DNA from 3 places in the Paenibacillus sp. GP183 genome. Region 3 is predicted to be linked to each of the others. Evidence: riboswitches for the same ligand, from Rfam matches in the RefSeq annotation. Region 3 holds a riboswitch; each other region holds the start of a gene.

Region 1 (6,948 bases), on a different contig from region 3:
TTAATTTTTCCGGCTGGTTGCAGCTGATATAGATGTGATGCTTGCAATTTTCTTCAAGCTGCTCAAGGGTGAGGGTTTGCCTGATCTCGCCTTTATGGATGATGATATAATTCGTTACGGTCTGATATAGCTCCGGCAAATTATGGCTTGAAATTAGTATGGTCATTTGCCGTTGTTCGCACAGCTTCTTCAGCAGTTGACGAATTTCTACGACGCCCAACGGGTCGAGTCCATTGATTGGCTCGTCCAAAATCAGCAATTCAGGGTTGCCAAGCAGAGCGAGCGCAATACCTAAACGCTGCTTCATGCCAAGCGAAAAGTTTTTTGCTTTCTTAATTCCTGTGTCGGCAAGTCCGACCAGTTCCAACAGTTCTTCCTCAATATCTTTGTTTGGGACACCACGCATAATTCTGTGAAGCTTGAGATTTTCTTTCGCACTCATATGGGGAACAAATCCGGGATTCTCGATGATGCAGCCCAGCCGTTTCCTCTCACCCTGCAAAGCACGCTCGCCGCGATGACCGAAAAGCTCGATGCTGCCCTCCGTGGGAAATGAAAGCCCGGCCAGAATGCGCATCAGCGTTGTTTTTCCTGCGCCGTTCTGCCCGATTAAACCGTATATTTTACCGGATTCCAACGTAATCGACACATCACGCAGCGCAAAAGAGCCTCGGTAGCTTTTCGTAAGGCTGTTTGTTTTCACCACATATTGTTTCATTTTGCTCACCTGCCCTTTCTGACTTTAGTGTAATTTCCATTGGTTTAGAAAAGGTTAAGGGTAGCAAAGAAATAGTCAGGAAACAGATAATTCTTTGTATAGGCGATAACCCAAGCCCCATACCGTTTCGATATATTCTTCATTCGGATTTGCTTTCTTGAGCTTGTTGCGCAGATTGCTGATATGAGTCTTAACTGCATTATCATCACCGAGGTATTCATCTTTCCAAACCGATTCATAAAGGTTTGATTTTGTAAAAACCTTACCTCCATGCTTTAGCAGCAACTCCAGTATCAGAAATTCCTTTGCAGTCAGATCAATCTCAGTCTCGTCTATAGTAACGCGCTTGGTATTGTCGTCCAATGCCAAATCTTTATATCGAAAAACTTTGTTTTCTTGTATTTGCTTATGCGCACGCCGCAGATTGGATTCTACACGTGCCACAACTTCCCCTAAATCAAAGGGTTTGGTGATATAATCGTCCGCCCCCAGCTTCAAAAGATCAATCTTCGTGCCAACCATATCCTTTGCGGAGATGATTATTACAGGGGTATCAGAAAACTCTCGTGTCTCTTTAAGTATTTCATCCCCGCTTTTGTAGGGAAGCATAATATCAAGCAGTATCAAATCATAGGAGTTATCTTTGATTTCCTTTATTCCATCGGTGCCGGTATAGGATGTTTTCACGTTATAACCGGCATTGATCAATGCTTCTGCCAACATTAGATTGATATCTTCTTGATCTTCAATAATTAGAATCGTTTCCACTAAAACCACCCAGTCCTTTTCCGTTGTTCCGTTATCTTTATATCGGTGATTTTTAGGTTTTTCTGTATCACATTTTTTCGAGAGTTCGGGTGAAATTGTGTAACGCCCAACTGGAGATAAAACGGTAATAGTGACAGCCGAGAGGGATTTTTCGCCGATAGTGTCAGTGCAGTCGTAATAAACTTGAAAATGCATTTGAACTCGCACTTCTCTAAACTCCCTCGGTACGATAGTTGATTGAGGCAGACCGCCACCACGGTCTGTTTTTTTTCATTGAACAAATGGGCAGGAGAGTATTAATAATACAGAAACTTTCCAAAATGATGAGCTTTCTATCTGGTAAAATCATTAAGTGATTAACGTAAAGGATGGAGTGAATATCCAATGGAAATTAGGACAGAAAGAATTAGTGATTATGATGAAGTATTTCAGTTAAATTACCTGGCTTTTAAGAACAGAGAAGATGAATCAAGATTGATTGAAAGAATTAGATTATCTAAACAATTCATCCCAGAGTTGTCCCTTGTAGCAGAAGAAAATAATCACATAGTTGGTCATGCTTTATTTAGTAAAGCTGAGGTTATTGACGGAGAAAAAAATCATGATGTTATAGTACTTGCTCCTGTTGCAGTATTACCAAGTAATCAGAAGAAAGGAATAGGTAGTATATTAATTCAAGAGGGGTTAAAAAGATGCACAGAATTAGGTTATGATTTTGTATTTTTGATAGGACATCCAACTTATTATCCCAAGTTCGGATTTAAACCAGCGAGAAAATATGGATTCGAACTAAAACAATTTAATGTATCTGACGAAGTCTTTATGGTGTATGAATTAACCCAAGGAAACACAAACAGCTTACAAGGTGAGTTAAGGTATCCGGAAACATTCTTCGTATAATAGCAAAATATTCATGCTATTTTATTCCGCTTAACGAGTACGATAGCTGAATAATAAAGCTGAAAGGCTGCTGAGTCACAACGATCGGCAACCTTATTTTTCAAACTTCCTTTTTGTACCTATTATCCGCCTGCATTCCGCAATGGAGAAACAGGCGGCTTTTTACTGCTCCTGCTTGGGCGATTTGGAGTTTAAGTAGTACTCAATGCCGTCCAGAATTCGCTCCAGTCCGAAATCGAAGTCGTTTAAGACAGTGTGATCTTCTTCGTTCTCACCTGTATAGGCACCAGACAAAATGATTTATGGATGACTTCACACTAGTTATCACAAAATAAATTTGTTCACAGAGTTTAAAATATTTAGGACCTTTCAACCGGATGGTGCATGATATAATTTTGGAATAAACGAGTTTAGAGAGGTGAGCAACATGGGGTTATATGGATTTTATATTGTGTTTGCGACGATCATGTTAATTGGGGTGATATCCACATTGATGGTCGCCAATTCGAAAAAGAACAAAGAGGGGAATCCAGATTACGATAAAAAAACCAAGGGAAATTGGCTAAGGTTGTCCTGGATCTATATTGTAATCATCGTGCTGGGATATGTTGCCTTCATTTCGTACATCGTTGGTGTCAATAAATGAAGTTACGTTTTGAAGCTTGTCGTAGACTGACGCATTATAATGAGAGTAGATTACCCACGGATTAGATCCATGGTTTTTTTGACTGGACAAAATCCCTTTGATTAAGCTAACTGGCAGGTTTGCACGAAAACGTAAGCACAAAAATCTAACTAAATGGAATAAGATAACCCAAATTTCAAACAATGTATGATACGAGGGAAGTAAGCTTAACATGCTTCAAATAAAAAATGATGCTCCAGTATGAGAATTGAGGAGCTGCCGCGGCAGCTCCTTTTTCTTTCTTCACAATGTCTTGTACAGACGATTTTTGCAAAGTCAGCTTTACATTAAATGCAAAGTATACTATACTATAAATGCAAAGCAAACTAAACATGTAGGCGAGAGGATCGCGGATCAAGCCATGAAGACGAGGATTCAAGAGTTGCGTAAAAAGCACAAGATCAGTCAAGAGGAGCTTGCACTCGCGGTCGGCGTGACGCGTCAGACGATAACGTCGCTCGAGAACGAGAAGTATGTTGCCTCGCTCGTGCTGGCTTATAAAATCGCGAAATATTTTCACTTAACGATTGAAGATGTGTTTGATTTCAGTGATGTGGAGGTTGATGGGTCATGACGGAGTTTCGAACGGTCGTAACGCGGAGATTAAGATGGCTAAACGGTGTAAACGGCGTGTTTTCTCTGATCGTCATTTTGACGGCTCTAAACAGGTATGAGGTCGAAAGCGACGCGGGCGATCTCGTGCACGGACTGCAATTCGGGATTTTTATCGGCATGCAGATCATGATTTTATTGGTAGGGAAAAAGTTGCGGACCGCGCTGCGAAACGAATCGTTACTAAAGACGCTATACATCGAAGAGCATGACGAACGGAAGAAGCTTGTCATGCAAAAGGCGAATTCTTTGAGTTTGTACGTGACGTTGTTTTCCATCTCTTTGACGGCGATCGTATTCGGCTTCTTTAACGTTACGATTTCGATCACGCTGTTTGCAGCGCTGATTGTGATCCTTCTCACAAGGATTTTCACCAAACAATATTACAATCGGAAGTTTTAAGAAAAGCAACTTACGGCTGCCTGGTCATTCCGCTAACGGAGAACGATAGCACCATGGCGAACAGGCTGCAGGCATCATCGACAGCTTGCACAACTATCGGGCAGGATTATTGAATAAGGGACTTGATAATTAAAGGGATATATAATTTACTATCGTACTTTATAAGAAGAATAGAATTATAAGGAGTGGCTTAAATTGCCTGTTATCACAGTAAAGATGGCTAAGGGTAGAACTATCGAGCAAAAACAACAATTCGTTGAAGCGATTACCAATGAAGCAGTTAAAACTTTAAATGTGAAAGAGGAATGGGTTACGGTCATTTTTGATGAATACGATAGAGAAAATTGGGCTTCTAATGGACAACTTCATTCACTTAAATTCGGTGATGGGTTTGGCAAAAAAGGAACAGAATAATTATTTCTTATTACTCCTTTTATGGAACTTAAAAGACACCTTAGAATTACAGATTGAACCGCCGGCTCAACTACGGAAAACGAGAGGTAAAAACAGAATAAAGAGGTTGACAATATGGAGAGCAAGTATAATTCGAAACTCAAAAAACAGCAAGAACGTGAACTTCTTGATGAGTATCATAAATTGGTAACTGAACAAGCCTTGGAGCCATTATATCAATCTTTCATAGAATGGAAACAAGGGGAATTGCCATATTTCGAACTTACTGAGCGTATCCACCTATTCCATAAAAAGAACCAGGAGATCTACAAGGACTTTGAGTACACAGGTCGCCAAGAACTCGTTCTCCTTGCAAAAATGAAATTGGGCCGACTAACTAAGGAGGAAATATTAGAATATAGCTGGCTTCTGGAAAGATGGGGATATGAGGACAATAACAGTTAGATGATTCTATAATTCATGATGAGGTTGCCAAGGTTATATACCCGGCAGCCTCATTGAAGTAACGGGCAGGAATTTGGAGTATAGATTCAAACTTTCGTCTAGGTAAATACTCTACTCAAGACTATTTCCATTGGAGTAATTGTTCTGTGATTTTTCCGAATGATAACCAATTTTTTCATAAATTTAACTTGACCAATTTCGTTGCTAAATGGTAATCTTTTCTTAGAAAAGAGCTGTGAAATGTAGAGGTAACTGGTCGCCTTATCTACATGGAGCTAGTGGCGAACCCGACTTTTCTGATTTTTTGCAATCAGGGAAGAAGCGATGAACTGTAAACCGTAATTTGGTCGCTTGGTTTACACGGAGCAAGTAGCGAACCCGACTTCCTCTCTATTTATAGGGAGGAGCGATGAAGTGTAAGCCTTAATTGGTCGCTTGGCTTACGCGGAGCAAGTAGCGAAACCACCCTCCCTCCTACTCAAAGGAGGGCAAGGAAATGAAATTGAAATCGCTTTTTATTGCATTTCTTATCGTGGTTGCTATCGTAGTAGCAACTGCAGCAGATTTTAATGTTGTGTAAGTAGCCTCGACGGAAGGAACACTACTAAGTTTTTATTAGTAGTGTTCCTTCAAATTTTAAGGGGGAAAGAGATGCTGCTCGATATCATTATTTTGTCTTTTGTCGTCGCGTTTTTACGCGGAGGCAGAATAAAGGAAATCCCTAAATTTCATAAATTAGTATTTTTGCTGATCAGCGTCATTCTGCAGGTGTGTTCCATCTTTTTACCTCACGGGATAGGCAAAGTGATTGTGTCGGTTGCTTATTTATCGGCTATCGTCTTTTTGTACAAAAATAGGATGTGGGAAGATGTACGCGTAATCATGATTGGCTGGATGTTAAATGCAATCACGATTTGGGTTAATCTTGGCAGGATGCCGATTGATCTCGAGCAAGCGAAGAAAACTCCTTTTGATGTGACTGCTCTTTTAAATGGAGATGACTGGAAGCATGCGATTATAGATAATACTACCCGTTTGTCGTTTCTATCGGATATCATCTATGTACCGTACCCGGTTCCGAGGGTTATAAGTATTGGAGATATTTTTGTTGCGTTTGGCGTCTTTTTGCTAATTCAGCGGATGATGAATAAACCCATATCACTAAAAGGACTACACGAGGGGAAATTGAATGTTACTGACAAACAATCTTAAGGAACTTTTGAGAAAAGTCGTACTAATGACATTCCCTTGCCTGGCAGTTATTATTGTCGCAACTTGTATTCCCTATTATGAACAAAGATCATTATGGCCCATTTTGGTCGTTTATTCATTGTTGAGTATTGTAGCGTCATTTATTTCAATTTTTTCAAAAAATTTTGTTTTGACACTGACATCGGCAGTTAATTTTTCAGCAATTTTATTATATGGCCAGCCTGTAGCTATATGGTCATCATTAATTGAAGTCATACTTATTGCATTCTTATATTCTAGCAAACTTGCGACTGCCTTAAATAATGCTGGGCAAAAATTTGTGTTTATTACTATTGTCGCTGTTGTGGCTGCTTACTTGAAGACTGTCCCAATCCGATCTGAGTTTTCTGATTTGCTCCTTATTGGAATATATTGGATATCGAATATAACCATGTGTGCAACAGTGCTGAGTGTGATCTACAACAAGTCATTTAAAAGTATTTTCGTCAACATGATGAAAACCGGCCCTATGATTTATTTCTTGGTATTAGCATTAGGTCTAATCAGTGTCAGGCTTTATGAATCTCTTGCACTATACGGGTTAATCCCAATGTTGTTTGTCTTTGCTCTAATTAGTCGAGTTTTCAAACAATATCATGCTTCCTTGTTAAAATTGGAGTATAAGGTTGAACAAGAGAAACAATTAAATATGTCTCTTATTACCGCTATGGCTTCAGTAATTGATGCAAGAGATCCATACACAAGTGGACATTCCTGGCGGGTAGCCTATTGGGGTAAACGAATTGCAACCGAG
Region 2 (6,948 bases), 1.3 Mb from region 3:
CATCTATCGCATTTCAAGGCTCACCTGACGCCATTACGAATCTTAAAGCAGGAGATATTTTTACAGTTGTTCCATCCAAAGATTCCGCACTATCAATAGATTATCCATTTGGATTCGCAAAAAAGGTAGTTTCAATATCTAATATGGGCACACAAACGGTAGTTCAAACAAGCAATCCAGATTTTTCTGAAGTCGTAAAAGATATTAATATTCATTCTGAAGACCGAGTAACTTCAGATCAGTTTATTCCTGCAGACGGCGTTTCTATTGGTAAATTAGCGGATTCATCGAACCCTAAAGAAGTTGTCAGAATTTTATCGGCTGACAATGAACTGAAACCTATTACATTTAACAAGACTATTAAAGGAAAAGGTAAAAATGAAATAAAGCTTGATGGAGAAATCGTTTTTGAAAATCCTAAAGTGAAATCAGATATTAGTCTTTCATCGAATAGAATGATGGTGGATTTTATAGCTGAAGCGCATGGAAGTATCAATCTTACCGGTAATTTGGAACTAAAGGATGAGCCGAAACCACTGCCTTTAGGTACTTTTATAGTTCCTGTGGGTACTACAGGTTTAGGCGTAAAATTTGAATTAGATCTTATTGTTAAGATGGACGGGTCAGCTGATCTAACAATTAAATCCACAGAAAAATTAACAATGGAAGCGGGGTTTAAATTAGATTCAGATGGCCTAAAACCAATAGGTGATTTTTCTTTAAAGCCAGAGTTAAAGCCAGTCGAGTTCAAGGGGAAATTTGAAGGTTCTGTTGCTTTAGCACCAAATATTTATTTATCCTTTCTGACGTTTTCACTTGCGGGTATCGAAAATAACTTTGGACTTAAATTCACGATTGAAGGAACATATTCGCTTGATTCCAGTGCATTTGCACAATCCGGCGGAACACAAGGTAGTAAAGGTTGTTTAAGTATGAAAGACAGTTTCTTTATTGAGTCTAACGCGGCGATTAAACAAATAATTAAAAAAGAAATAAACCTTTATAAATACGAAAATGTATTTGCTCAGATGAATAGATGCGCGGATGTAGAAAGCATCGAAGTACATCCAAATGAACTGTTTTTAAAGCCAGGTGGTAGCGAGCAACTTTCTGTTATTGGGACAATGGCTGATAATAATGCTTTATCCAATAAACTCCATCGTGCTTTGACATCGGATTTGCAATATCAATCGGAAGATAAAAAATTAGCAATTGTGGATAAGAATGGGCTTGTTTCAGTACCATTGAATGCCACGCCGGGATCGAAAACAACCATTACTGTAAGTTATCACGATAAATCTGCTAGTGTTACGCTTGTTGTACAGGATATTAATTCTCAGAATCAGTCAAATGCCCCAACAAAAAATACTGACCCGATACCGGCAAATAATTTAACCACTGATACTTTAGTTCGTCTTGAGGACCTTCCAATTGCCAACCAGTCCTTGATTTCGGACTCAGGAATACGAGGGAGTGGAGTTATTACTCCATTTCATCAAGCGGTGTCTGATACAACAGGGAAATATGTATTTAATGGTGGAATATTGAGCGGCAATTTCTTGGATAAAAATAAGCCGGGTTTTGGGGAAAACTCGGGAAACAATTGGGTTGAATACAAAATTGATGGCAATTTTACCGAGTTTACCGGAACATTATTCAATCCGAAATTGGGTTATACCGGGCGAGCAGGTCGTAACCTCGTAAGAATAAGCGGCGATGGAAATCTACTATATAGTTATGATGAATTCAATGGTCTTTCCGCTCCGGTTAATTTCAATGTAAATATCAAAGGCGTTAAAGTTTTACGAATGGAGTTTCCATTTAGTCCAACTGATTACTCCTATAGTCCTTGGGGAATTGGAAACTCTTATTTGAAAGTTGTAACGAAAAAACCACAGTCTGTTTTTACGTCAACGAACAAGCGTGAGCTTGAACTTGTCGGTGAACTTAACGATACAATACATAACGCGTACCCTATTGAGTCAGGGACAAAATATAATGCAATTTTGCAGAATGCGGATGATGTCGATTGGTACAAAATCTCTACACAAAAGGATGGAAAAGTGCGAATTGTTTTAAGTAACGTGCCTTACCAAATCAGTGGCTGGTTGTATGATGAAAACGAAAAGGTTCTAACAGGTATGGTTCCATTAACTAAAGATTCCTGGTACAATGAACTCGAATTAAAAAAGGGGAAATACTACTGGCGTGTTTCGCCTCTTAATTGGGGAGAATCAAGATCTGAGGGCAAATATACAATCTCCGCCTCCTTCTCAATGGATGAATAAGTCAAATTGAAATAGGATAAAAAAACCTATCGTTGGAGCAAAACCCAAATATAACGAATGGGAGCACATAGCATGAAACAATGCAGCTCATCCTAAAACTAGGGAAGGGCTGCATTGTTGGTTAAGCAGGGGTTGTAAGAGTTGATGCAGGCTTTGAATCTTTGAACCAAAGAAATAACAGTGAGGTTTGTAAATGAAATAAATGTAAGTTAAATAAGCGGACTCCAGAATCGTTATGTGGAAATAGTAACAACGCGCAGGGAATGTGTTGAAATTAAAATAAAAGGTTACTTGTTGACGAACTGTTGACGATTTTCGTCAACAAGTAACCAAACACATCCAAATGGAACAAAGTTCCAAGGTGGATAAGCCTTATAGATTACGGTCTTGACCCACCATAACAGAGATTGGCGAACCCCTCCTATCACCCTTCCAAGCTGATAGCGTGGGTTCGATTCCCATCACCCGCTTAACAAAGAAAGACCACCTTGATGGGACTGTTGATAAAGTGGGCTAGGGGATCCAATTCCCTAGCCCACTTTGTTTTTTTATATTTTCTATTGTTTAAGGTAATTTTGGGTGACTAATCGCGATGTTTTATGCCGCTTTTATCATTCGTTTTATATTTAAAGCCAACGCGGAAAGAAGGCAATGTTCGGTGGCGTTCCGAATGCCGTTCTTATAGGTATATGTTAAGTTGTGACACCTCTTCATCGTTCCAAAACTGCCCTCGCACCACACGCGCCTTGCTTTTTGAATCGTGCGATATTCATCTGAACGTGAACGGACAACATTTCGTTCCTTTGCTTCTTGAAATAACGGACGTTGAATTGTCCTTCGATTACCAGTCTTGCCAAAACAACCGAAACGCAACGAACATTGCTCACAATCCTTGCTTTTTGAAGCATACATCTTCGTGTAAGCTTGCTTTTCCGTGTGAAAGTTGATGTGCGTAAACCGAAGGGTTTTTCCTTTTATGCACGTATATATATCGTTTGTCTTGTCATATGTCAGGCCTGATTTTTTCAAATGATTCTCATCAGAATCTATGGGTACTATGTACCCCTTTATCTCAAGCTTTTCGAGTGCATAATGTACAGGAGAACGATCGTAGCCTTTGTCCGCTCCAACCTTTTGGATTCGTAAATCAAACTTTTCTTGTTGCTCTTTTAACCGAGCAGTAAATGGCTCGTGGTCATTTATGTTTCCTGGAGTCACATGGATGTCTGTGATGATTCCATGTTTTGTGTCAATCGTGGTATGGGCTAGGTAATGAAATCCTTTAGGTTTGTTGGGTCTGCTTAACAGTCCTGCTTCAGGGTCGGATTTGCTTTGAGTTACTTCTTTTTCCGCGCATTTCTCCTTTGGTTTCTTCCCGCGTTTTTTCTTGTTCGGATCATTATTGAGCTCGGATTCAATTCGGCGAGCTTCTTGTTCTAGATCCTTGAAATATTCGGATGGTTTCTTCTCGACAACGACTTTCTCCGTTTTTCCTTTTGAAGCGTTCACTTTGATGTGAGTGGAATCCACAACGACAACTTCCCCAGTTACCGTACCTTTGCTGATGCAATTTGAAACGATATGATCAAAGATTTCTTGGAATACCTCGCTGTCTTTGAATCGCCTGCGGCGGTTTTGACTTAATGTCGAGTGGTCAGGAACAGATTCACCCAGATCTAAACCTAGAAACCATCGGTAAGCTAGATTTACAATAATGTCTTGCTCTAACTTTCTTTCCGAAGGTATTCCATACAGGTATCCAATAAGCAGCATTTTTATAAGGAGAACGGGGTCAATGGATTTTCGTCCCATTGGTGAGTAGAGGTGATGCACTTTTTCATAAATAAAAGTGAAGTCGACTTTTTGTCGAATATCCCGCAACAAATGGTTTGGGGCACCAGATCATCCAGGTTCATATACATCAGTTGATTTTGTTTATCTCCATCTATACCCATCATAGCTTTGACCTCCATAAAAAAGACCGTATAGATATTAATTCTACACGGTCCTTCAAAAAACCTATTCAATTCAATACTTTGTCAACAGTCCCTTGATGGTGGTCTTTCTTTGTTGCGGGTATCGGAAGCGAACCTTAAGGTTCGACCGTCCGTGCATCTTCTCGAATCATCCAGGTAGGACGAGTGTCTAAAATTACGCTGCTTGGTTTCCGTAGGAAACTATTCAATCAGAATTTCGAGTATTTCCATTAATAAATCCCATACATTTAGCTCCAAAATAGAATATAAATGGAAAAATTGAAAGAAGAGAATCAAAGAAATTATAGAAAATTAGGACTTATTTTTTTGGTGAAATTGAAATGCCGAGCGACAATTCAACCAAAGAAAAATGTGTAACCTTATGCTGCACTTTTGTTCATTAGTCAGAAAAAGTAAAATGGACTGCGGTGGATCCTCCGGGTTAGTAATCGGTAAAAGAGTTGAGACTAAACATCGTCTGAAAGTCCCTTTTTAGATGAAAAAATACAGGATTAATTCAATATTTTAAAGGATCTAATGCAACTAAAGTAGGATTAATTTCCATTTCACCAGGATTTTCAACACCGGAAAGGTAATTATAAGCCGGAAATCCTATTTTAAAATAAACCAATTATTAGTAGATAAGTTATTGAATGTTTTCCCAGCCTGCTTTAATCCACCATTTTCCTCCAAAAATCAACTCATTACGGGTAGAATGGCATTCTTATTGTGATCAAAAATGTGTGAAAAGTCACAATTTTGACTATTGAATATTTTGTGACAATTGAGTCGTTGGTTGGATTTTTTTCTTGCTTTGCTGTAGATTATCATGAAATCAATCACATCGGACCAGCAAGCAAAAAGGCTTCGCAAGGTCACGATAAAGGCAAACCTGGTGAAAGCCGGGGACGCAAAACTAGAGGGGCTAAAGCGCATTTTTGCTTTTGCCAGCCAGTTGCCGAAAGACCGAGGGAGCATTTTTTTGTGACCCCTCCTTTCGGGAAAAGGTGGGGTTTTTTACATACTTGGGAGGTGGTGAAACTATCAATGAAAATGATGATCAGGGAAAACGGGCTGCTGCTTGGACATCACATTGATAGAGCGGAGACGTTTATCCAAAGGTTTAAAGGTTTGATGCTTCAGAAGCAGCTTCCGATTGGACACGGATTATACATACGTCCATGTAAAAGCGTACACACATTTTTTATGAAATTTGAAATTGATGTACTTCACCTGGACGATGACGGCCGTATTGTTGGAATGGAGCAATCCTTGAAACCGGGAACCATTGGGGCAGCCATACCGGCAACGAAATCCGTATTGGAGCTGCCGGCCGGCACCTTGGAACAAGAAGGTATTTCTATGGGACAAACTGTAGTGATGGTGTAAGACAAATTCGACAAAAACCAAATTTATGAGGAGGATTTAAAATGGTAAACAAAATCAAAGGTCTATTGAAGGAAGAAGCAGGACAAGGGATGACAGAGTATGGTTTGGTGCTAGGCTTGATCGCTGTTGCGGTTGTTGGAACCTTGGTTTTACTTCGCACACAAATTATAGCTTTATTCAATAATGCGAAAGCAGGTGTAGATGCTGGCGTTGCCGGAATGAAATAATCCGCAGTTGAACGACAGCCTACAAAAGGCCGTGCGTTTATTCCAAACGTAACGGCCTTTTTCATCTCCACTAAATTCAATCTACTTTCTTAGGAAGAAACGGAGGACCTGGTTTGTGGACTGATCTGATCCTGCTGATGGTCATTGGGATTTGTGTCGTTACCGATCTAAAGAAACGAATGATTTATAACAAAGTGATTTTCCCCGCGCTGCTTGTTGCATTTGGTTTACATGCCGCATTGGAAGGCTGGTCTGGCCTGGGGCAGTCTTTACTTGGGTTTACCGTGGGGCTTTGCATCCTGCTGATTCCTTACCTATTAGGGGGGATGGGCGCAGGTGATGTAAAGCTGTTGGCGCTGGTGGGGGCTTTGAAAGGAACATGGTTTGTTCTGGCGGCCTCCGTCTATATGGCGCTGCTTGGAGCATTAATCGCCGTTGCGGTAGTTTTGTTCCAGAGAGATTTTCGCCAAAGGATTCAATTTCTCTTGTATGTGCTGATAGGGATACGATATGGTCTGCAAATCCAGTGGAAGGAGCATTTTACCTCAGGAACTTATCCCTACGGTGTTGCTATAGCTGGAGGTGCTGCGCTTTGTTTATTCCAGAAAGGGTGGTGAGGGGGATGATGAAGTGCGGCATAGTCGATTTGGGACGATTTATATTTGCTTATCAAAGCTTACATATGACCGTTCAATAAGCAGTGAGGCTCGGTGGATTGGGAAAGAGTGTTGCGGAAATTGTCTCCTATGCGAAGGGACATGTGCAGGTTGCCGATCCAGTAGGCCTATAAACTTCCCTTTTTTACGCCGCTCGTGTCCCATATCATCCCTGTCCCGACCCTTTCAACGAACTCAACGATCCGCGTGGAATAGGAGATGAGACGTTTTTGAAGAATTGGTACCGGTCTTGCGAAGCCTGGCGCTGTCAATAGAGGAGCTTACTCGATCCGGCTGATCGAATAACCTTATCTTAGGCGCTCATTTTATAATTACAAACTGGGGGAGAATGGATGAGATCCAAGATCATTTTGGTAATGGCCCTGCTTATGGGGCTGGTGACAACTGTACT
Region 3 (6,948 bases):
CCGCATCCGTCCATCGCTGATTTATCGATTCACCAGCCAAGTTAATGATAGCATCGATGCCTGAATGGGCAGCAGGATCTGCCAGCAATTGATTCCAGGTCACGTGAGAAATCCCTTTTTGAAGCGAAGGAGAAGAAGACCGGGAAATAATCAGAACTTCATGTCCGTTTTTCAGGAAAAAAGGAATCAAGTGGCTGCCGACAAAGCCTGTTCCGCCTGTAATCGCAATTTTCATAAGCTTCCCCCTTAGAGTTTTGCTTTAGCAAAACTTGCGTCGTAAGCATCCTAAGAGTTTTGCTTTAGCAATACTTGCATCGTAAGCATCTCCTTTCTTTCATTATAGTTGTATGAAGAAATATATGCCATCCTATTGGAGGATACTCCGGTATCCCTTATAATGGAAATACATAGCAAGGAAAGCCAAATTTCCGGGAGGTTATACATGCCAGCATTTTTTATTGGCGCCATCGTCTTCATCATCGTCATCTTCTTTGTGAGTTACAGTTCGCGAAGCAATCAAGGGACAACCAAACGTGTCCGTTATGATGCAAGTCAATTGCCCCAGGGATTGGGTTTACTTGATTCAATTCCACTGACGGAAGCTGTCAAACGACTCGAAGCCGCTTTTACTGCGGATTTTGTTGAAAGACTGGAATATAGGGTAATGACGAAGCATGGGAATATGTCGGAAGATGAATTTCATTGTAAGCTTTTTGAGCTCAAAAGATATTTCTTGATGAACTTGATTTTGAAAAGTACTCCGATGTTCAGTGAAGAGGTCGATGATATTTGGCACGAAATGCTGATGTTCACCAGGGAGTATCAAAATTTCGGCGAAGCCTTTATGGGCAGCCAAATACATCATGCTCCTGAACGCGACCCCAAACAAATGCCGGGTGACGTGCGTGGTTCGACTGGGTCTATGCGCATTTGTTTATATTCACTCCTTACAGTCAGGCGATTTGGAATGGATTCTTCCGCTATCCGCTGGAAGCAGAGAGATTGAATGTGCTTCAGCAGGGGAATGAACAGGAAATTTCAAGTCTCTGGTTTGATACGGAAACCGCCAATCGATATGTAGAGGTAAAAGAGACGAACCAGATTCTAATCAATCAAGCCATAGATGAAGCAAGGCATGCTGCGGGAAGCTCGAGCTATGCGCAAACAAATTGGTCAAGGAACAATGGAACCATGGATTTGACCTATTTGGCGGGAGCAATGATGTTTTTCTCCATGGTGGATAATTCGAATTATCAGAACAACATGAATGACGTTCTTCCGATTGACGACAGTCAGATGCGAGCAAACAGCGGCGGAAGCGGGTGCTCTGCCTCAGGCTGCGGGAGCTCCGTTTCATCGGATCAGGGCGGAGGCGGCGATTCCGGAGGCGGGTCCAGCTGTTCATCGGGTTCTAGCTGCGGCGGCGGCAGCAGCGGGTGTGGAAGCAGCAGTTAAGTCATTTCTCAAGGGGAAAATCCAGATAGAAAGGCATTTTTTGTAAAGATAGTTCTTATTACCTATATTCTTGCATGAAAAATAGTGCGATTGGATTATGTTTCCTTTTATATAAATCGCTTATATTTTAAGTAATAACAGCAGGATACGACATTTTTCGTTAAATCTCGATAATGGCAAAACTGGCGAAAGCCAGCGACGCAAAGCTAAAGGGGCTCCGTTCTCCATCTGGAACGTGCTTGCCAGCTGCCGAAGGATAGGGTTATATATACAGGACACCCCTCCCGACGGAATCACGGATGGGGTTTTATTTATTTTTTGGGACAGGAGGAAATAACAGTTGGAAGTTGAATGGAAACAAAATGAGGAAGAAGTGCTTACATCGATCAACGGAAACCGAGTGGCCAGTTTAATCCCCAGCTCGGAAGGGCCTAAATTGCTCATCGATACGGAAGAGTACTCCCTCAAGGAAGCTTGCTGGGATGTGGAAATGTTTCACGGAAGAAACAGCAGCATGTTGATCTTTTACTGGAAGGGCGAAGTCAAGCTTTCGGTGAAATTTGCACCACTTTCCAATCTATTTGATTTACACAGCATGGGCACAAACGCATCAGTGCCAAGCGAGAAGAACAAAAGCTTTGGGTGGTCTCAAGTAGAAGCATTTTTGTTGAAGCTTTATCAATGTTTAACCTTTAAATCAAGAACAGCTCAAGCCAACTAGGTTGGCAGCTGTTCTTTTTTTTGTTTGTTGAATTTTATATCAAATCGTTGTCACTTCCTGAAAGATCAAGGTATAATGATAGAAAAATAGTGCTAATGGACTATCAGGAGGGTTAATGGCGATGAGATTGATTACAAGGTCGGATTTTGACGGATTGGTATGTGCGATGCTTTTCAAAAAAATGAATATGATTGATGAGATGAAGTTTGTGCATCCGAAGGATATGCAGGACGGTGAGATCGAGGTTGGTGAAAATGATATCTTGGCCAACGTTCCTTATGTACCGGGCTGCGGCTTATGGTTTGATCACCATTCCAGCGAGCGGCAGCGGATGGATGCAAACGTGACCTTCAAGGGCGAGAATCGTATCGCTCCAAGCGCTGCTCGAGTGGTGTATGATTATTACGGGGGACGCGATAAATTCGGCAGCGAGCTCGATGATATTATGGAAGGTGTAGACAAAGCGGATTCCGCACAGTTCAGCAAGGAAGACATATTAGAGCCTCAAGGTTGGGATTTGCTTTCGTTCCTCATGGATGCACGTACTGGTTTAGGGCGTTATCGCGATTATAGGGTTAGCAACTATCAGCTTATGGAAAGCTTGGTCGATCACGTGGCTTCCAAGAATGTAGCTGAAATTATGGCGCTTCCCGATGTCAAGGAGCGTGTGGATCGTTACATAGAACTTGATGCCTTATACCAGAAAATGCTGCGCACCTACACGCGCACTGAAGGTAATGTTATTGTAACGGATCTGAGAGGGGTAGAAAATATTTATCCAGGCAACCGCTTCATGGTCTATGCCTTATATCCAGACCAAAATATTTCGATCTGGATAGTCGATGGACGCAATAAACAAAACTGCGTGTTCGCTTGCGGACACAGCATCATTAACCGCACCTCGAAGACCAACATTGGCGCTTTGATGCTGCAAAACGGCGGAGGCGGGCATCATGCTGCCGGTACCTGCCAGGTAGACTACGATAAAGCGGACACAGTGCTCAGCACACTCGTTGCTTCAATGAGAAGTGACGGTTAGAGTGAAATAAAGATTGCAAAGCAAATAAGCATAGTTTGGAGCCGCATCCGCTGACGTTATGTTCCGGGTGTGGCTTTTTTGTTAGACTATATAGAGAAAGAGCAGCGAAAAGGGAGGAAGTGTATTGATGCTTAATGGTTTCCATCATGCAGCAATTATATGTTCAAACTATCAACGTTCCAAACACTTCTATGTAGAATTATTGGGTCTGAAAATACTGAATGAAACCTATCGAAGCGAAAGAGATTCATTCAAATTGGATTTGCTGGTGGGAGAACGGGAACAGATTGAACTGTTCTCTTTTCCTAATCCGCCATCGCGGGTCAACCAACCCGAAGCACAGGGACTCAGGCATCTGGCCTTCTGTGTATCCAATATGGAGGAAGCCGTACATGATTTGGAGGCAAAAGGTATCAGCGTGGAACCCGTGCGTATTGATCCGATTACCAGAGGAAAGTTTACCTTTTTTGCAGATCCGGACGGGCTGCCGCTTGAATTGGTAGAAGTATAAGCCACATGCAAGGGGATGGGGATGGTAATAATATAAGCCGGCTCGGTTGCACCTGCACGTTTATCCCGGAAGGATGAAAAACATTGAAAAACATCCTTGCCTAAGAGAAAAAGGATAGAATTGATCCTGTAAAGATGTTTTTCATCGCTACAGAGGTTGCAGAGAGTCAATGATGGGCAAGACTCTGTCTGGGAAGAATGTTTTTCATTCTTTCCAGAGCTCAGAAAAAAAAGACTGCGCCTTGGAAAGATGTTTTTCATCCTTCCAAGGAGCTATCGATCTAGGGCTTTCTTGGAGGCAGCGGCCCCAAAAATTGCGCCAAGCTGCATTCGATGCGCCCATTGAACAGCTTGCGCTTTTTATCGGCGCGGCGCCCCATCCATTGCTCGAGCTGCCGATCCGGGCTGAGCACGAACGTGCTCCACGTGGGCAGCAGCCCCGTGACCTTCCCGAGCTGGCGCAGTGCCCGCTCGGCCTCCCCCTGATCACCCAGCCTCTCCCCATAGGGAGGGTTGGTGATCAGGCAGCCATAGTCGCCGAGCGGCTGGGCTTTGGCTACAGGCTCCACTCGAAAGTGGAGCTGTCCCGAAAGCCCAGCCGCCTTGGCGGCGGCCAGTGCCACATCGATGGCAGCGCCATCGATGTCGCAGCCGACGATGTCCAGCGGGACATCGTCCTGCACAGCGTCGTAGGCCTCTTCGCGGGCCTGCTCCCACAGCTCCGGCGGGACCGTGTCCCACGCCTCGCTGGGAAAGCTGCGCCGGAGGCCCGGCGCGATGTTCCACCCGATCATCGCAGCCTCGATCGGGATCGTGCCCGACCCGCAAAACGGGTCGTAGAGCGGGCGATCCGCCCGCCAGCGGCTGAGCAGCACCATCGCTGCAGCCATCGTCTCCTTGAGCGGCGCCTCCGTCACCAGCTTGCGGTAGCCGCGCTTATGCAGGCTTGGACCGGTGGTGTCGAGGGTCAGCGTCGCCACATCATTCAGCAGCGCGACCTCGATGACGTAGCGTGCGCCGGTTTCGGCGAACCATTCGGTGCCGTAGCGCAGCTTCATTTTCTCCACGATCGCTTTCTTTACGATGCCCTGGCAGGCAGGCACACTGGAAAGCTGAGATTTGTGCGAGCGTCCCTCGACGGGGAATTCGGCGTCCTCCGGAATCCAATCCGGCCAATCCAGGGCTTTGGTGCCCTCGAACAATTCGTCAAAGGTATGTGCTTCGAATTGCCCCATTTTGACCAGAATGCGGTCAGCAGTGCGGAGCCAAAGATTGGCGCGGCAAATCGCTAAGGCGTCTCCCTTGAAGAGAACACGGCCATTTTCAACCGTTACATCGGGATAACCCAAGTCGCGAATTTCGCGGGCAACCACCGCCTCGAGCCCCATGGGAACGGTTGCGATCAGATCTAACTGTGACATTATCTATACCGTCCTATCTCTAATCTTCATTTGAAAAAAGTTGATCTCAACCAGGAAAAACCATACAATTATCAAGTATAGGATAAAAGGGTTGGACTTACAATCGAGGAGGACCCTACTTGAGGAGGATGTTCGATGGAACCGATATCTGCAGAGAGCTACGTTGAAGCTTTATATGAGCAAGACCCTGTCCTGGAGAGGGTAAAAGAAGGAATAAGAAGCCGGAACATGCCAGAAATATCGATTGCATCGGGATATGGCAGATTGTTAACCCTGCTGGTTAAAATGATACGCGCCAAGAACGTGCTGGAAATCGGAGCGCTGGGCGGTTACAGCGGTATTTGTTTGGCTAGAGGGTTGGAGGCTAGCGGGAAGCTTGTCTCCTTAGAGCTCAAGCAGGAGTTCGCTGATGCAGCCCGGTTACATATCTCTGAGGCTGGTTTCGGAGAGCAGGTGGAGTATCGGATTGGCGAAGCCCTTGATCAATTCGAGGTGTTGATGGCGGAAGGAAAGACCTTCGATTTCTTTTTTATCGACGCGGATAAGGTCAACTATCCGAATTATTTGGAATGGGCGATAAAGCTCGCTAATCCGGGAGCCGTCATTGCCGGAGACAATACGCTTATGCATGGAGATGTACTTGATCCGGCCGTGAAAAAGGCATCTGTTGAGGCAATGCGTGAATTCAACCGCAAAATTGCCGAAGACCCCCGATTGGAAAGCACAGTATTACCTGCATATGACGGGCTGGCGATTGCTCGTATTCGCGGGTGAGAACACGATTATCGAGGTTTCCCGAAGCTTCTCGAGGACTCCCGGGGAGGATTCATCGTTTTTATAGTCAGGTTTTTTGATTGGATTCTAGTAGTCCTTGGTAAAATCAAACCAGTCCTTCACTGAGAAACATTGTGTGTGGGCTGGTTTTTGTTCACAGAAATCTATTTTGGGGATATCGATCAATAACAGTGCATTTCATACATTGTAATTTGTGAGTGTCCCCATACCTTGACCAAATCAGTATAAAGCGTACACTGTTTTTAAGAATTAGTTTGTCGATTCACTGATCTTCTTAGATTAGACTGCACTTTATACACTATTATTAAGATTATTGAAGATTGTATCCATTTTTTAGTGTAGGAAATACACTGTTCGCCTCACCACCCGGCTTCACTTCTAACCAGCTACTCCACACTACCACTTCACCACAACCTAACCAGCTTCACCCAACCAGCCAGCTTCGCCGCACTAACTAGGCTTCGCCTAATCGACAGCTTTTGGTAATCTTCGCATAGGAAGCAGCAATGTTTTATAGGACCAAAAGGCATTTACCATCAGCAGCACCGATGAAATAATGAAAATTTGCTGAATGGTCAGCAGCCCGGATATGGCACCGCCTACCACGGGACCGGTCATATTTCCCAAGCTCAAGGCGCTTGTATTAAAGCTGTAGGCGCGGCTTTCCATGCCCATTGGCGCATATTTGCCTATAAGCGCGTTCACGGTAGGCAATAGGCCTCCCATGAATATGCCGAGTCCGAATCTTGCAGCGAACAGCTGCCAAACATTATGTACTAAAGCTTGAGGAATGAACATTAAGGATGCCCCGACAAGGCATCCACCCAAAATCCATTCAGGCCCTATCCGATCCGAAAGACGGCCCAGGAGGGGTGATGAGATCATATTGGAAAATCCGGTGATCGACCCTACCAACCCGGCAAAAAGAGCAAGCCCTGGTCCATATCCATGGAGCTGCCCTACAAAAAGCGGCATCAATGGCATCGAACTCAAAAAAGCGAATTGAA

Evidence for each region. A riboswitch is a leader RNA that binds a small molecule or an ion and turns the genes downstream of it on or off. The one in region 3 is predicted to bind cyclic di-GMP.
Region 1: it holds a riboswitch for cyclic di-GMP, as region 3 does, so the genes downstream of both, BLV33_RS28060 (DUF5317 domain-containing protein) here and BLV33_RS09145 (hypothetical protein) in region 3, are expected to answer to the same signal.
Region 2: it holds a riboswitch for cyclic di-GMP, as region 3 does, so the genes downstream of both, BLV33_RS15510 (DUF192 domain-containing protein) here and BLV33_RS09145 (hypothetical protein) in region 3, are expected to answer to the same signal.

Annotation. Positions count from the first base shown of each region.
Region 1 covers NZ_FNSW01000002.1:281,962-288,909, forward strand. Annotated here, with positions in the region: gene BLV33_RS28020 (ABC transporter ATP-binding protein) at 1-718, opposite strand, end outside; gene BLV33_RS28025 (response regulator transcription factor) at 794-1,693, opposite strand; gene BLV33_RS28030 (GNAT family N-acetyltransferase) at 1,871-2,386, shown strand; gene BLV33_RS28035 (hypothetical protein) at 2,814-3,032, shown strand; gene BLV33_RS28040 (helix-turn-helix transcriptional regulator) at 3,433-3,645, shown strand; gene BLV33_RS28045 (hypothetical protein) at 3,642-4,085, shown strand; gene BLV33_RS28050 (tautomerase family protein) at 4,281-4,499, shown strand; gene BLV33_RS28055 (hypothetical protein) at 4,614-4,943, shown strand; cyclic di-GMP riboswitch class II at 5,252-5,336, shown strand; cyclic di-GMP riboswitch class II at 5,338-5,420, shown strand; gene BLV33_RS28060 (DUF5317 domain-containing protein) at 5,595-6,155, shown strand; gene BLV33_RS28065 (HD-GYP domain-containing protein) at 6,133-6,948, shown strand, end outside.
Region 2 covers NZ_FNSW01000001.1:3,165,939-3,172,886, reverse strand. Annotated here, with positions in the region: gene BLV33_RS15520 (S-layer homology domain-containing protein) at 1-2,288, shown strand, start outside; gene BLV33_RS15515 (IS1182 family transposase) at 2,886-4,172, opposite strand; cyclic di-GMP riboswitch class I at 5,140-5,227, shown strand; gene BLV33_RS15510 (DUF192 domain-containing protein) at 5,312-5,653, shown strand; gene BLV33_RS15505 (Flp family type IVb pilin) at 5,695-5,880, shown strand; gene BLV33_RS15500 (A24 family peptidase) at 5,994-6,497, shown strand; gene cpaB (Flp pilus assembly protein CpaB) at 6,890-6,948, shown strand, end outside.
Region 3 covers NZ_FNSW01000001.1:1,832,843-1,839,790, reverse strand. Annotated here, with positions in the region: gene BLV33_RS09160 (TIGR01777 family oxidoreductase) at 1-235, opposite strand, end outside; gene BLV33_RS09155 (glycine-rich domain-containing protein) at 443-1,006, shown strand; gene BLV33_RS09150 (hypothetical protein) at 1,003-1,455, shown strand; cyclic di-GMP riboswitch class I at 1,621-1,709, shown strand; gene BLV33_RS09145 (hypothetical protein) at 1,796-2,176, shown strand; gene BLV33_RS09140 (exopolyphosphatase) at 2,298-3,215, shown strand; gene BLV33_RS09135 (SMU1112c/YaeR family gloxylase I-like metalloprotein) at 3,343-3,726, shown strand; gene BLV33_RS09130 (THUMP domain-containing class I SAM-dependent RNA methyltransferase) at 4,007-5,146, opposite strand; gene BLV33_RS09125 (O-methyltransferase) at 5,282-5,920, shown strand; gene BLV33_RS09120 (MFS transporter) at 6,407-6,948, opposite strand, start outside.